One region of the Microbacterium sp. No. 7 genome, then DNA from elsewhere that is predicted to be linked to it. Evidence: predicted binding sites of a transcription regulator. Region 1 holds the regulator's gene; the other holds the start of a gene.
The links. Region 1 encodes HspR, which represses chaperone genes until heat shock. Its sites were predicted from a motif close to AAGTTGAGTCNNNNNGACTCAACTT; they were not measured.
Positions count from the first base shown of each region.

Region 2: a site for HspR is predicted at 3,367-3,391, ahead of AOA12_RS17405 (Hsp20/alpha crystallin family protein). Genes of this name have one in related genera too.

Region 1 is NZ_CP012697.1:482,898-489,499, reverse strand. It holds gene AOA12_RS02185 (DUF2252 domain-containing protein) at 1-1,134, shown strand, start outside; gene AOA12_RS02180 (heat shock protein transcriptional repressor HspR) at 1,466-1,897, opposite strand; gene AOA12_RS02175 (DnaJ C-terminal domain-containing protein) at 1,927-2,913, opposite strand; gene AOA12_RS02170 (nucleotide exchange factor GrpE) at 2,928-3,524, opposite strand; gene dnaK (molecular chaperone DnaK) at 3,527-5,386, opposite strand; gene AOA12_RS02160 (TetR/AcrR family transcriptional regulator) at 5,591-6,286, opposite strand; gene AOA12_RS02155 (hypothetical protein) at 6,427-6,602, shown strand, end outside.
Region 2 is NZ_CP012697.1:3,740,303-3,746,904, reverse strand. It holds gene AOA12_RS17420 (sugar ABC transporter ATP-binding protein) at 1-333, shown strand, start outside; gene AOA12_RS17415 (ABC transporter permease) at 330-1,382, shown strand; gene AOA12_RS17410 (hypothetical protein) at 2,189-3,211, opposite strand; gene AOA12_RS17405 (Hsp20/alpha crystallin family protein) at 3,430-3,885, shown strand; partial or broken gene AOA12_RS23675 (ABC transporter ATP-binding protein) at 3,988-4,554, shown strand; gene AOA12_RS23670 (ABC transporter permease) at 4,903-5,637, shown strand; gene AOA12_RS17395 (MarR family winged helix-turn-helix transcriptional regulator) at 5,673-6,119, opposite strand; gene AOA12_RS17390 (DUF2207 family protein) at 6,154-6,602, shown strand, end outside.

The sequences.
Region 1 (6,602 bases):
GCGGCGCTCATGGCCGCCGATCTCGCGCGCGGGCCGAGCACCGGCATCCAGGTCGCCTCCTGCGGTGACGCGCACGTCGCCAACTTCGGCTTCTACGCCTCGCCGCAGCGCACGCTCGTGTTCGACCTGAACGACTTCGACGAGTCGGCGTGGGCGCCCTTCGAGTGGGACCTGAAGCGTCTCGTGACGAGCATCGTCATCGCGGGCCAGGCGACGGGCCGCGACGAGACCGTGACCCGCCGGGCCGCGCACGCGACGGTGCACACCTACGCGCGCGCGATGCAGGCCGCGAACGCCGCGACGCCGCTGCAGCGCTACTTCGCGCACTTCGACGCCGACAGCGGCATCGGTCCGCACGACGACGGCTCGCGCGAGGTCGTGCAGGCGGCGATGAAGGGCGCCGCCAAGCGCACGGGCGAGCGCGCGGCGCGCAAGCTCACCGAGCGCGGCGACGACGGACGCCTGCGGTTCATCGAGCAGCCGCCCACGATGGTGCACGCCGACGAGCGGGTGCGGGATGCCGTGGACGACGTCGTCGCGGCCTACATGGCCTCGACGCGGGTGGACGTGCGGCTCGTGCTGAGCCACTACTCGGTCTCCGACACGGCACGGCGCGTGGTGGGCGTCGGCAGCGTCGGCACGCGCTGCTACATCTCGGTGCTCGAGGACGGCGACGGCCGGGCGCTGCTGCTGCAGACCAAGGAGGCGGGATGCAGCGTGCTCATCGAGCACGGCGGATGCCCGCAGCCGCCGTCGCTGCTCGAGCACATCGACGCGAACGGCGAGGGCGGCCGGGTCGTGGCGCTGCAGCGGATCCTGCAGGGCGTGTCGGACCCGTTCCTCGGCTACCTGCGGCGCGACGGCTTCGACTACTACGTGCGGCAGTTCCGCGACATGAAGTACGGCATCGACGTCGAACAGCTCGGCGACGGCCCCTTCCACCGCTACGCGCTCGCGTGCGCGGCCGTGCTCGCGCGGGCGCACGCGCAGTCGCCGCGCGCCGGCGAGGTCGTCGGCTACCTGGGCGGCGGCCGCCGCGCCGCGGCCGCGGTCGTCGACTGGTCGTACGCCTACGCCGACCTCTCCCGCGCCGACTACGACGCCTTCGTCGCGGCGTATCGCCCCGCTGGTTGAGGAGCCGCCGTGCCCCACCCCGCTGGTTGAGTAGCCGCCGCAGGCGGCGTATCGAAACCCGTGTAACGCACCGTGAGAAGGGTCTCGATACGCTCGCGGCTCCGCCGCGAGCACTCGACCAGCGGGAATGAGACGCACCCACACGCCCGACCCACACTCCCGCTGGTTGAGTAGCCGCCGCAGGCGGCGTATCGAAACCCATGTAACGCACCGTTAGAGGGGTCTCGATACGCTCGCGGCTCCGCCGCGAGCACTCGACCAGCAGGAGGGGAAGGCGGTTCCGCCGCGGGCGGCGTATCGATCAGAGGGAGGGAGGGATGCCGCGGTGTCGTCAGTCGTCCTGCGGGTGGGGGCGCCACAGCACGACCTCGGTCGCGCGACGCACGCGGGTCCCCTGGCGCAGCGTGACGACGGCGCCCGAGGCGCCCGCGGCGAACACGCGCGCACCGCGCCGCTGGTCGATCTCGTCGCGCAGCTGCTGCTCGAGCTCGCCGACGCGCGCACGCAGCGCGCGCACGTGGTTCTCCAGCTCGATGATCCGCGAGATCGCGGGCAGGCTCACGCCCTCGGCCGACATCGCGGCGACCTCGCGCAACTGCTTGACGTGCCGCAGCGAGTACCGTCGCGACCCGCCCTGCGTGCGCGCGGGCACGACGAGGCCGAGGCGGTCGTACTGACGGAGGGTCTGCGGATGCATCCCGGCGAGCTCCGCCGCCGCCGCGATCGCGAAGATCGGCGTCTCCTCGTCGATGTCGTCCGGCATCCGGCTCACCTCCGTCTCTCCCGCCGCCGCTACTCGCGCGCCTTCGCCATGAGGTCGGCGCGCGGGTTCTCCTTGGGCTCGACCGCGTGGTACTGCTCCAGCGCCTCGCGCGCACGGCCCTCCAGGTGCGACGGCACGACCACCTGCACCTCGGCGAGCAGGTCGCCCGTGCCCTTGGCCGACTGCACGCCCCGGCCCTTGACCCGCAGCACGCGTCCCGACGGGGTGCCGGGCGCGACGCGCAGCTTCACGGGGTCGCCGCCCAGCGTCGGCACCTCGATCGTCGCGCCGAGCGCCGCCTCGGTGAACGTCACGGGAACCGTCACGCGCAGGTTCAGCCCGTCGCGCGTGAACACCGCGTGCGGACGCACCGCGACGGTCACCACGACGTCGCCGGCCTCGCCGCCGTCGGGCGACGGACGCCCGCGGCCGCGCAGCCGGATCTTCTGCCCGTCGGCGACCCCCGCGGGGATCTTCACCTTGAACGGCTTGCCCTCGGCGCCCTGCAGGGTGATCGTGTCGCCCTTCACGGCCGTCGCGAAGTCGATCGTCGTGCGCGCGGTGACGTCGGCGCCGCGCTGCGGGCCGCCGTAGCCGCGGAAGCCGCCGGTCGGCTGGCCGAAGCGCCCCGACCCGAAGCCGCCGCCCTGCTGCTGCCCGAACATCGCGAAGATGTCCTCGAAGTCGGGCTGCCCGCCGCTGCTGCGCGTCGTGAAGCGGCTGAAGACGTCCTCGAAGCCGCCCGTGCCCTGGCCGCCCGCGGTGAACCGGGGCGCGCCGGCGCCCATCGCACGGATCTGGTCGTACTCCTCGCGCTGCTCCTTGTCGGAGAGCACCGAGTACGCCTCGCTGATCTCCTTGAACTTCGCCTCGGCGACGGGGTCGCCCTGCGTCGAGTCGGGGTGGTACTTGCGCGCGAGCTTGCGATAGGTCTTCTTCAGCTCGGCGTCGGTGACGTTCTTGTCGACCCCGAGCACCTTGTAGAAGTCCCTATCGAACCAGTCCTGGCTGGCCATGTGTCTCCTTCTGACTACTCGGCGGCGACGGCCACGACGACCTTCGCGGGGCGCAGCTCGATCGCACCGAGCCGGTACCCCACCTCGACGACCTCGAGGATCGTCGGGGTCTCGGCACCGGGGGTGGGCACCTGCACGATCGCCTCGTGCTGCAGCGGGTCGAACACCTCGCCCGCCGCGCCGTAGCGCTCCACGCCGAGGCGCGCCACGACGGCGCGCAGCTTCTCGGCGATCGCCAGCAGGGCCGAGCCCTCCGCGAGGTCGCCGTGCTTCTCGGCGCGGTCGAGGTCGTCGAGCACGGGCAGCAGGCCCGAGGCCACCGAGCCCTTGGCGCGCTCGATCTCGATCTCGCGCTGCTCCTCGGTGCGCCGGCGGTAGTTGGCGTACTCCGCCTGCACGCGCTTCAGGTCGAGCAGCAGGTCGGGGTTCTCGGCGTCCACGACGGCGGCCTCGTCGGTCTGCTCCGTGCCGAGGATGTCCTCGATCGTGAGCTCGTCGTCGCCTGCGGCGTCCTCCTGCAGGTCGGGGTCGGGGCGGGCCGCCTCATCGGCGGCCGCCTCCGACCCCTCACCACCGGGGACCTCGTTCTCGTCGAAGTCCTTGTCGGTCATAACTACTTCTTCTCGTCCTCGTCCTCGACGACCTCGGCGTCGACGACGTCCTCATCCGATGCCGGCTGCTCGCCCGCGGGCTGCTCGTCAGCGGCATCCGCCGACGCCTGACCCGCCGCGTAGAGCGCCTCGCCGATCTTGCCCTGCGACTGGCTCAGCTTGTCGAAGGCGTCCTTGACCGTGTCGTCGTTGTCGCCGGCGAGCGCCGTCTTGAGCGCGTCGACGTCGGCCTGCACCTCGGTCTTGATGTTCTCGGGCAGCTTGTCCTCGTTCTCCTTGAGCAGCTTCTCGACGGAGTAGGCGAGGGTCTCGGCCTGGTTGCGCGTGTCCTGCGCCTCGCGGCGCTTCTTGTCCTCGGCGGCGTGCTCCTCGGCCTCGCGCACCATGCGGTCGATGTCCTCCTTGGGCAGCGACGAGCCGCCCGTGATCGTCATCGACTGCTCCTTGCCGGTGCCCTTGTCCTTCGCTGACACGTGCACGATGCCGTTCGCGTCGATGTCGAAGGTGACCTCGATCTGCGGGATGCCGCGGGGCGCCGGCGCGATGCCGGTGAGCTCGAACGTGCCGAGCGGCTTGTTGTCGCGCGTGAACTCGCGCTCGCCCTGGAAGACCTGGATCGCGACCGACGGCTGGTTGTCGTCGGCGGTCGTGAACGTCTCGCTGCGCTTGGTCGGGATGGCCGTGTTGCGCTCGATGAGCTTGGTCATGATGCCGCCCTTGGTCTCGATGCCGAGGCTCAGGGGGGTCACGTCGATGAGCAGCACGTCCTTGCGCTCGCCCTTCAGCACACCGGCCTGCAGCGCGGCGCCGACGGCGACGACCTCATCGGGGTTGACGCCCTTGTTGGGCTCCTTGCCGCCCGTGAGCTGCTTGACGAGCTCGGTGACCTGCGGCATGCGGGTCGAGCCGCCGACGAGCACGACGTGGTCGATGTCGCCGACCTTGACGCCCGCCTCGCGGATGACGTCCTCGAACGGCTTCTTGGTGCGGTCGAGCAGGTCCTTCGTGAGCTCCTCGAACTTCGCGCGGGTGAGCGTCTCGCTCAGCGACACGGGGCCCGAGTCGGTCAGCGACAGGTAGGGCAGGTTGACCGACGTGCTCGTCGACGACGAGAGCTCCTTCTTGGCCTGCTCCGCAGCCTCCTTGAGACGCTGCAGGGCGATCTTGTCGCCCGAGACGTCGACGCCCGTCGTGTCCTTGAACTGCTTGATCAGGTAGTCGACGACGCGCTGGTCCCAGTCGTCGCCGCCGAGGCGGTTGTCGCCCGCCGTGGCGCGCACCTGGATCGTCGAGAAGTCGTCGTCCTTGCCCACCTCGAGCAGCGAGACGTCGAACGTGCCGCCACCGAGGTCGAAGACGAGGATGAGCTCGTCCTCCTTGCCCTTGTCGAGGCCGTACGCGAGGGCCGCGGCGGTGGGCTCGTTGATGATGCGCAGCACGTTGAGGCCGGCGATCTCACCGGCATCCTTCGTCGCCTGGCGCTCGGCGTCGTTGAAGTACGCGGGCACCGTGATGACCGCGTCGGTCACGGTGTCGCCGAGGTAGGTCTCGGCGTCGCGCTTGAGCTTCTGCAGGATGCGGGCCGAGATCTCCTGCGGGGTGTAGTTCTTGCCGTCGATGGCCTGGGTCTTCCAGTCGGTGCCCATGTGACGCTTGACCGAGGTCAGCGTGCGGTCGACGTTGGTGACGGCCTGGCGCTTGGCGGTCTCGCCGACGAGCACCTCGCCGTCCTTGGTGAACGCGACGACCGAGGGGGTCGTGCGGAATCCTTCGGCGTTGGCGATGACCTTCGGCTCGCCGCCCTCGAGGACGGAGACGACGGAGTTCGTCGTACCGAGGTCGATGCCCACTGCACGTGCCATGTGTGTTCCTTTCGGTGTTCGAGTGCCGGCGCGCGGCGCCGGCCTGTCGAGATCGTGAAGTCTGCGTGGTTGAGCCGGATGGGCTCAAGATGTCATGCCTTAGACAGTACGCCCTCCGCAACACCCTGTCAAACGAACTTGATACAACTCATGTCAAGTTTTCAGCCACTCCCCTCTCGGCAGACGAGCAGGCACCGGGGCGGGTCAGGGGGCGGGCGGGGGCGTGGCGCCGCGGGCGATGACGGCGAGCAGCGCGGCGCCGAGCTCGTGGCCGGAGGCCTCGGGCGGCTGCCGCCCCTCGCGGGCGCTCTCGCCCGCGACGAGCAGCGTCGCGACCCAGGCGGCGAACACGGCGGCGGCGCGGGCGCGCGGCACGAGCGAGTCGACGCCGTGGCCGCCGCGCTCGCGCGCGTCGGCGGCGATGACGTCCTGCGCCCGCACCCAGCTGTGCAGGATGTGCCCCGCGATCTCGGGCGGCCCGCCGCCCAGGAACTCCACCGTCGGATACGGCGCGGGCATCTCGTCGTAGCGCCGGTCGGTCCAGCCCTCCCGCGCCATGACGCCCAGCGCCGCCTCGACGGTGCGATCGATCGGCTCGTCGACCGGCCGGGCGACGATCGCCGCGACGAACGCGTCGAGCCAGTCGTCGAAATAGGCGAGCAGCATGGCCGCCTTCGACGGGAAGTGCAGGTAGATCGTGCGCACGGCGACGTCGGCGGCATCCGCGATGCCCTCGACCGACGTCGCCTCGTAGCCCCGCTCCGCGAACAGCCGGTCGGCGGCCACGAGGATGCGGGCGCGCGTCGCCGCCCGGCGTCTGTCGGTGCGCGTCGACCCGCCCGCGCCCGATCCGCCCGCGCCCGACCTCTCTGCGCCCGATGGCGAAGCGGAGCCGACCATGTGGCAACTATAGGCGGCGGCACATTTCTGCCATCATGCTACTAATACAGTGTGTGCAGTTCTCTGCCTCGCCCCAGGCCCGCACACCCCGACCCGCATCCCCACCCCGCACGTCCCCCCACCCCGCACAAGGAGCACGCATGACCGAGAGCGCCCCCGACGCTCGCCGCACCACCGGTCGGCGCTCGCTGCTCGCCGCAGCGGCCTGGTCGGTCCCCGTCGTCGCCGCGGCGGTCGCGGCGCCCGTCGTCGCGGCCACCACGACGCCGCAGGACGCGGGCGACCTGCTCGTGACGATCACGCACGTGAAGAGCCA
Region 2 (6,602 bases), 1.3 Mb from region 1:
CGCGTGCTGCGGCTCGGGCCGCGGGTGCTCGTGCTCGACGAGCCGACGCAGGGCGTCGACATCGGCGCCCGCGCGAAGATCTACGAGCAGATCGCCGAGGCCGCCCGCGGCGGGGCCGCGATCGTGCTGTGCTCCAGCACCGACGAGGAGCTCGCGAACGAGTGCGACCGCGTGCTCGTGATGCGCGGCGGCCGCATCGCGGCGACGCTGTCCGGCTCCGACCTCACCGAAGACGCCATCACCACCGAATGCCTGCGGCCCCGCGACGCGGCCCCCGCGGGCGACGCGGCCCAGACGGGCGACGCCGCCCAGACCGAAGAGGACCCCTCATGACCACCACCGCAGCCGCACCGAACCGGTGGCTCCGGCTTCTCGGACCGCGCAACATCAGCGCCGTCTACCTGCTGATCGTCATGGTCGTGTTCGCGATCATCGTGATCCCGAACCTGTTCCTGCAGTCGACGACCCTGCTCTCGATCGTCGACAACGGCACGATGACGGCGCTCCTCGCGGTCGCCCTCACGCTGCCGCTCGCGACGGGCGTCTACGACCTCTCGGTCGGCACGCTCGTCGCGTTCTCGGGGGTCGTGACCGCGGTCGTCCAGACCGGCCTGGGCGTGCCGCTGCCGATCGCCATCGCCGTCAGCATCCTCGCGGGACTGCTCAGCGGGCTGCTCATCGGACTCGTCAACGCCTTCCTGGTCGTGCGCCTGCGCATCTTCTCGCTCATCGCGACGCTCGGCATGAACTCGGTGCTCATCGGCCTCACGACGGCGGTGAGCGGGAACCGCACGATCGCGGGACTGAGCGACGAGTTCAAGGCGCTCGTGAACACGCAGGTGTTCGGCAGCATCACGCTCGGGCCGGTCTACCTGCTGATCATCACGATCGTGCTCTGGTTCGTGCTCGAGCACACCCCCGTGGGCCGGTACCTGTACGCGACGGGCGGCAACCCCGACGCCGCCCGCCTCGCGGGCGTGGCCACGGCGCGGTACGTCACGCTCGCGCTCGTGCTGTGCGGCGGCATCGCCGCGTTCGCGGGCATCGTGCTGGCCGCCCGCACGGGCGGCGCGTCGCTGGCCGGCGGCCCCGGGTTCCTGCTGCCCGCGTTCGCGGCGGCCTTCCTCGGCGCGACGCAGTTCAAGAACGGCCGGTTCAACGTGTGGGGCACCGTGCTCGCGGTCTACACGCTGGAGACCGGCTCGAAGATCCTCTACCTGTGGACCCAGGCCGGCTGGCTGTCGAACATCTTCTACGGCCTCGTGCTCATCGTCGCCGTCGGCATCGCGTCGTCCCGCGGCCGCCGGCGGCCCGGCATCCGGCGGCCCGGCATCCGTCGTCGACGCGCGGCGCCCGCCGAGGAGGCGCCGGCCCCGGCGTGAGGCGAGGCGGCTGGTGCGCCGCCCCTCACGATCGTGGGCAGTCGTGGTCGCGTCCCGGTGCATGACGCGACCACGGCTGCCCACTTCTTCGCGCGGCTCCGCGCGCCCGCCCCGCCGGTGGGCGGGTACGGCCGGATGCCGACGTCCGAGGCGGCCACGAGTGCCCACGTTTCGTGGGTTGGGCAGGTTGTGGGCGGGCGTGGTCGGGTGCGGATGGGTGAGGCGGCCACGAGTGCCCACTGTTTCGGCGGGGCGGCGTGCGGCCTCGGCGGGGTGGCGCCGCGGGATCGTGGGCGCTTGTGGTCGGATGCGGGCGGGTGGGGCGGCGACGAGTGTCCACTTCTCGCGCGGTGGGCGAAGTCGTGGGCGCTTGTGGGTGGATGCGGGTGCCTGAAGCGGCGACGAGTGTCCACTGTTTCGGCGGCGCGGCGTGCGGCTTCGGCGGGGTGACGCCGCAGGATCGTGGGCAGTTGTGGTCGGATGCGGGCGGGTAAGGCGGCCACGAGTGTCCGCTTCTCGTGGGGTGGGCGAAGCCGTGGGCGCTTGTGGTCGGGTGCGGGCGCGCGAGGCGGCGACGAGTGTCCATAGGCTTGCGGCCTGGGATCGTGGGCGCTTGTGGTCGGATGCGGGTGCCCGAGGCGGCTACGAGTGTCCGCTTCTCGTGGGGTGGGCGACGTCGTGGGCGCTTGTGGTCGGATGTCGGCGCGCGAAGCGGCCACGAGTGTCCACTGTTTCAGCGGGACGGCGCGGGCGGTGCCGAGCGGCGCCGAGCCGGGCCGGGCCGGGCCGCGCGGCCGCGCGGGCGGTCAGGGGCGCCAGCCGCGGCGGAGCAGGACGGCGCGGAGGATCTCGGGGGCGCGCGGGGCGTGGCCGCGGATGTGGGCGCCGGTGAGGCGCACGACCTCCCAGCCGTCGGCGACGTAGGCGGCGTGCTTCTCGATGTCGCGGGACCATTGTGCGCGGCTCGTGCGGTGGTGATCGCCCTCGACCTCGACGATCGTGCGGTGCCGGCGGTGCAGCGCGTCGGCGATGCCGAGCAGCCGACCCGTGGCGTCGTGCACCTCGACGTCGAGCTCGAACGCGGGGAGTCCCGCTCCGACGGCTCCGAGGCGCCAGTCGGTCTCGAGCGGCGACGCGCTTCCCACGCGGATGTGCTCCAGCGCCCCGAGCAGCTTCGTGCGGTGACGCCGCTGCGGGGCCTCCGCCGCTCGGCGCAGCTGCGCGGGAGTGGCGAGCTGGAGTCCGGGCTGACGCCGCCCGCGATCATCGCGGGGCACGTGCACGACGGCATCCCCGAGGCGCACGAGGGCGGGCACGTCGAGCTCGCGGGCCAGGAGCGCCCAGGTCGCCGCGGGCGAGCTGATGCGGAGGCCCGCGTGCACGCGCACGGGCGCGAGCGCGGGCGTCGTCCGGATGCCGCGGACGCCCCGTGCGCGCGGCGACCGCGCCGGCAGGTGCGCGCCGACGTCGATGGGCGCATCGCCTCCGGCGATGCCCTCGCCCGCGAGCTCCTCGCCGTCGAGACGCTCGAGCGGGAGCCCGTGGAGCGCGAGCGCGAAGCGGCCCGTGAAGAAGCAGTGCGGGCGCATCACGGCGGCGTACGCGCGCGCCCGCCGCAGCGCCGCCGCGCGCACCCTGTCGCGATGATCGGCGTCGGCCTCCCGGATGCCGGGGAGCCCGGCCTCGGCCGGACGCGTGCGCACGCCGCGGTGCGGCGCCCCGAGGTCGCGGGCGCGCAGCCGCCGTCTGCTGACGCCGGCGTCGAGCGCCGCGGCGCATGTGAAGGCGTCGCCGAGATCGGAGGGGAGCGGGGCGGGAGGAACGGGCATCCCCTCACTGTCCCGGGCCGCGGCGCCGGCCGGAGCGCGGCGGGGACGATCCGTGGACAGTCGGGCGAGATCGTCGCCTGGGGACGAGGAGTCGGGCGCGTGTTCGCCGTGCGCGAAGCGTTGGCACTCTCGGGGTGAGAGTGCTAATCTGAATGCAGTTGAGCCGACATGACTCAACTTTGAGACCTACAAGGAATCCCTGACCGTAAGGAGAGACCATGGCCACGTACGACCCCTTCCGTGAGCTGAACCGTTTCGCTTCGAGCCTGCTCGACGCGCCGCGCGGTCCCCGCCGCATGCCGATGGACCTGTACCGCGACGGCGACCACTACGTGCTGAGCGCCGACCTTCCCGGCATCGACCCGGGCTCGGTCGACATCGACGTCGACGGCCAGCTGCTCACGATCCGCGCCGAGCGCACGCTGCCGGAGGGCGAGGGCGTGAAGTGGATCACGCGCGAGCGCGAGGCCGCGAGCTTCCTGCGCCAGCTCAACCTCGGCCAGGGGATCGACACCGACGGCATCGCCGCGACCTACAGCAACGGCGTGCTCACCGTGACGATCCCCGTGAGCGAGAAGGCCAAGCCCCGCAAGGTCGAGGTCGTCGCCGAGGGCGGCGCCCCCACCATCCGCGCCCACGAGAGCACCGACGGCCCGCAGCCGATCGAGCACTGATCGCCGCGGCCTGCCGGCCCCGCCCGAACCGCCCCGCGTCCGCCCGGACCGGGGCGGTTCGCCGTCTGAGGGGTATCGACACCGGCATCCGCGGGGAGAATAATGCGGCGCGTGACGACAACCTCAGCGGCGGTCTCCATCCGCGGGCTGCGCGTGCGACGCGGCCGCCGGCTCGTGTTCGACGGCCTCGACCTCGATCTGCCGGCGGGCCGCATCACGGGCCTGCTCGGGCCGAGCGGCGGCGGCAAGACCACGCTCATGCGCGCGATCGTCGGCGTGCAGAGAACCGCCGGCGGCGCCGTCGCCGTGCTGGGCGAGGAAGCGGGGTCGCCGCCGCTGCGCCGCCGCGTCGCGTACGACACGCAGGGCGCCTCGGTCTACGACGACCTCACCGTGGCGCAGAACCTCGCCTACTTCGCCCGGCTGCTCGGCGCGCCGGCGCGCGAGGTCGATGCCGTCGTCTCCGACGTCGGCCTGACCGGGCACGAGGGGCAGCTCGTCGGCTCGCTCTCGGGAGGCCAGCGCGGGCGCGTGTCGCTCGCCGCCGCGATGCTCGGGCGTCCCGAGCTCGTCGTGCTCGACGAGCCGACCGTCGGCCTCGACCCCGTGCTGCGCGAGAGCCTGTGGGCGCTGTTCCGGCGGCTCGCCGAGCGCGGCGCGACGCTGCTCGTGTCGAGCCACGTCATGGACGAGGCGCTGCGCTGCGACGAGATCGTGCTCGTGCGCGACGGCCGCGTGCTCGCCCAGACCACGCCGCGAGGGCTGCTCGAGTCGACGGGCGCCGGCGACCCCGACACCGCCTTCCTGCGGCTCGTGGATGCCGGGCCGCCCGCCGAGCCCGTCCCTGCCGAGATCGTCGCCGCCGAGCCCGTCGCTGCGGCGGCCGATGCTGCCGCGCCGGATGCCGTGGATCCCGCCGCTGCGGAGCCGGATGCCGCGGTGCCCGCCGCCGCGGGGCCGGAGCGCGGCGCGGCCGGCGCGGCTCCCGCCGGCCGCGACACCGGGGGAGGCGCCGCCATGACCGCGTCGCGCACCCTCGCGACCGCCGGGCGCGTGCTGCGCCAGCTCGGACACGACCACCGCTCGGTCGCGCTCATGCTCGTGGCGCCCAGCCTGCTCGTGGGGCTGTTCGCGTGGCTGTTCGTCGACCAGCCCGGCGTGTTCGACCGGCTCGGCGGCCCGATCCTCGCGCTGTTCCCGTTCGTGGTGATGTTCCTCGTGACGTCGATCACGACGCTCCGCGAGCGGCGTTCGGGCACGCTCGAGCGGCTCATGACGACACCCCTCGGCAAGGCCGAGCTCATCCTCGGCTACGCCCTCGCCTTCGGGGTGATGGCGGCGCTGCAGGCCGTCGTGACCGTCGCGTTCGCGGTGGGCGTGTGCGGGCTGTCGGTGGAGGGGCCGCTGTGGCAGCTGGGGCTCGTCGCCGTGGTCGACGCGGTCCTCGGCACCGCCCTCGGGCTGCTCGCGAGCGCCTTCGCGCGCACGGAGTTCCAGGCGGTGCAGTTCATGCCCGTGCTGGTGATCCCGCAGATCCTGCTCGGCGGGCTGTTCATGCCGCGGCACGACATGCCCGACGCGCTCGCCGCCCTCAGCGACGTGCTGCCGCTGAGCCACGCGATCGACGCCGTCGCCGCCGTCGTGGCGGGCGACGAGGGATGGGACCTGTACGGGCCGCTCGCGATCGTCGCGGCGTTCGCCGTGGCATCCCTCGTGATCGCGTCGCTCACGCTGCGCCGCCGCACGCCGTAGCCCCGCGGGCCGGGCCTCGCAGGACGCCGCGCCGGTCAGGCCTCGCAGTGCTCGGCGGCCTCGCGGAGCTTGGTCGTCAGCGCCTTGAGCTGGGCGAGCTCGTCGTCGGTGAGCACGGCCATGCGGGCCGCGATCGCGCGGCCGTGCGCCGTCGAGACGCGGCGGAACAGCTCGCTGCCGCGCTCGGTCGCGCGCACCATCGCGCCGCGCCCGTCCATGGGGTCGGGGCACTTCGAGATGAGGCCGCGCGCGACCATCCGGTCGACGAGCCGCGACACCGTCGGCTGGCTGATCAGCATGTTGGCGGTCACGTCGCGCAGCCGCGCCGTCGCGCCCTCGCCGCGGGTCACGGTCAGCAGCACGTCGTACTCGGGGCCCGTCAGGGTCTCGTCGCTGAAGTCGCCGCTGATGTCCTCCAGCACGTCGTGCTGGGCCCGGAACAGGGACTCCCACGCGGAGATCGCGAGGGTCCTGTTGGTCATGGCGTCCACTGTAACCGGCGCTTAGGCTGGGCGCATGCGCAGTCTGCGGGCGGTCGTCATCGGGATCCTGGCATCCCTCCTCTGGATCCTCGGCGTCGCCGTGCCGGCCCACGCCGACGTGGACGACTTCGCGTTCGACTCGCTCACGGTCGACTACACGCTCACGCGCGACGACGACGGGACCAGCCGGCTGCACGTCGTCGAGACCTTCGTCGCGGTGTTCCCCGCCTACGACCAGAACCGCGGCATCCGTCGCCTCCTCCCGCTGAAGTACAACGGGCAGCCCCTGCGGCCGTCGGTGATCTCGATCACGGACGAGAACGGCGCCGCGCGCCCGATCGAGACGAGCGAGGAGGACGGCGCGCTCGACGTCGTCTCGCGTGCCGACGACTATCTGCACGGGCGGCAGGTCTACGTCATCACCTACGAGATGCAGAACGTGACGTGGGACTTCCCCGACACCGGCATGGAGTTCTACTGGAA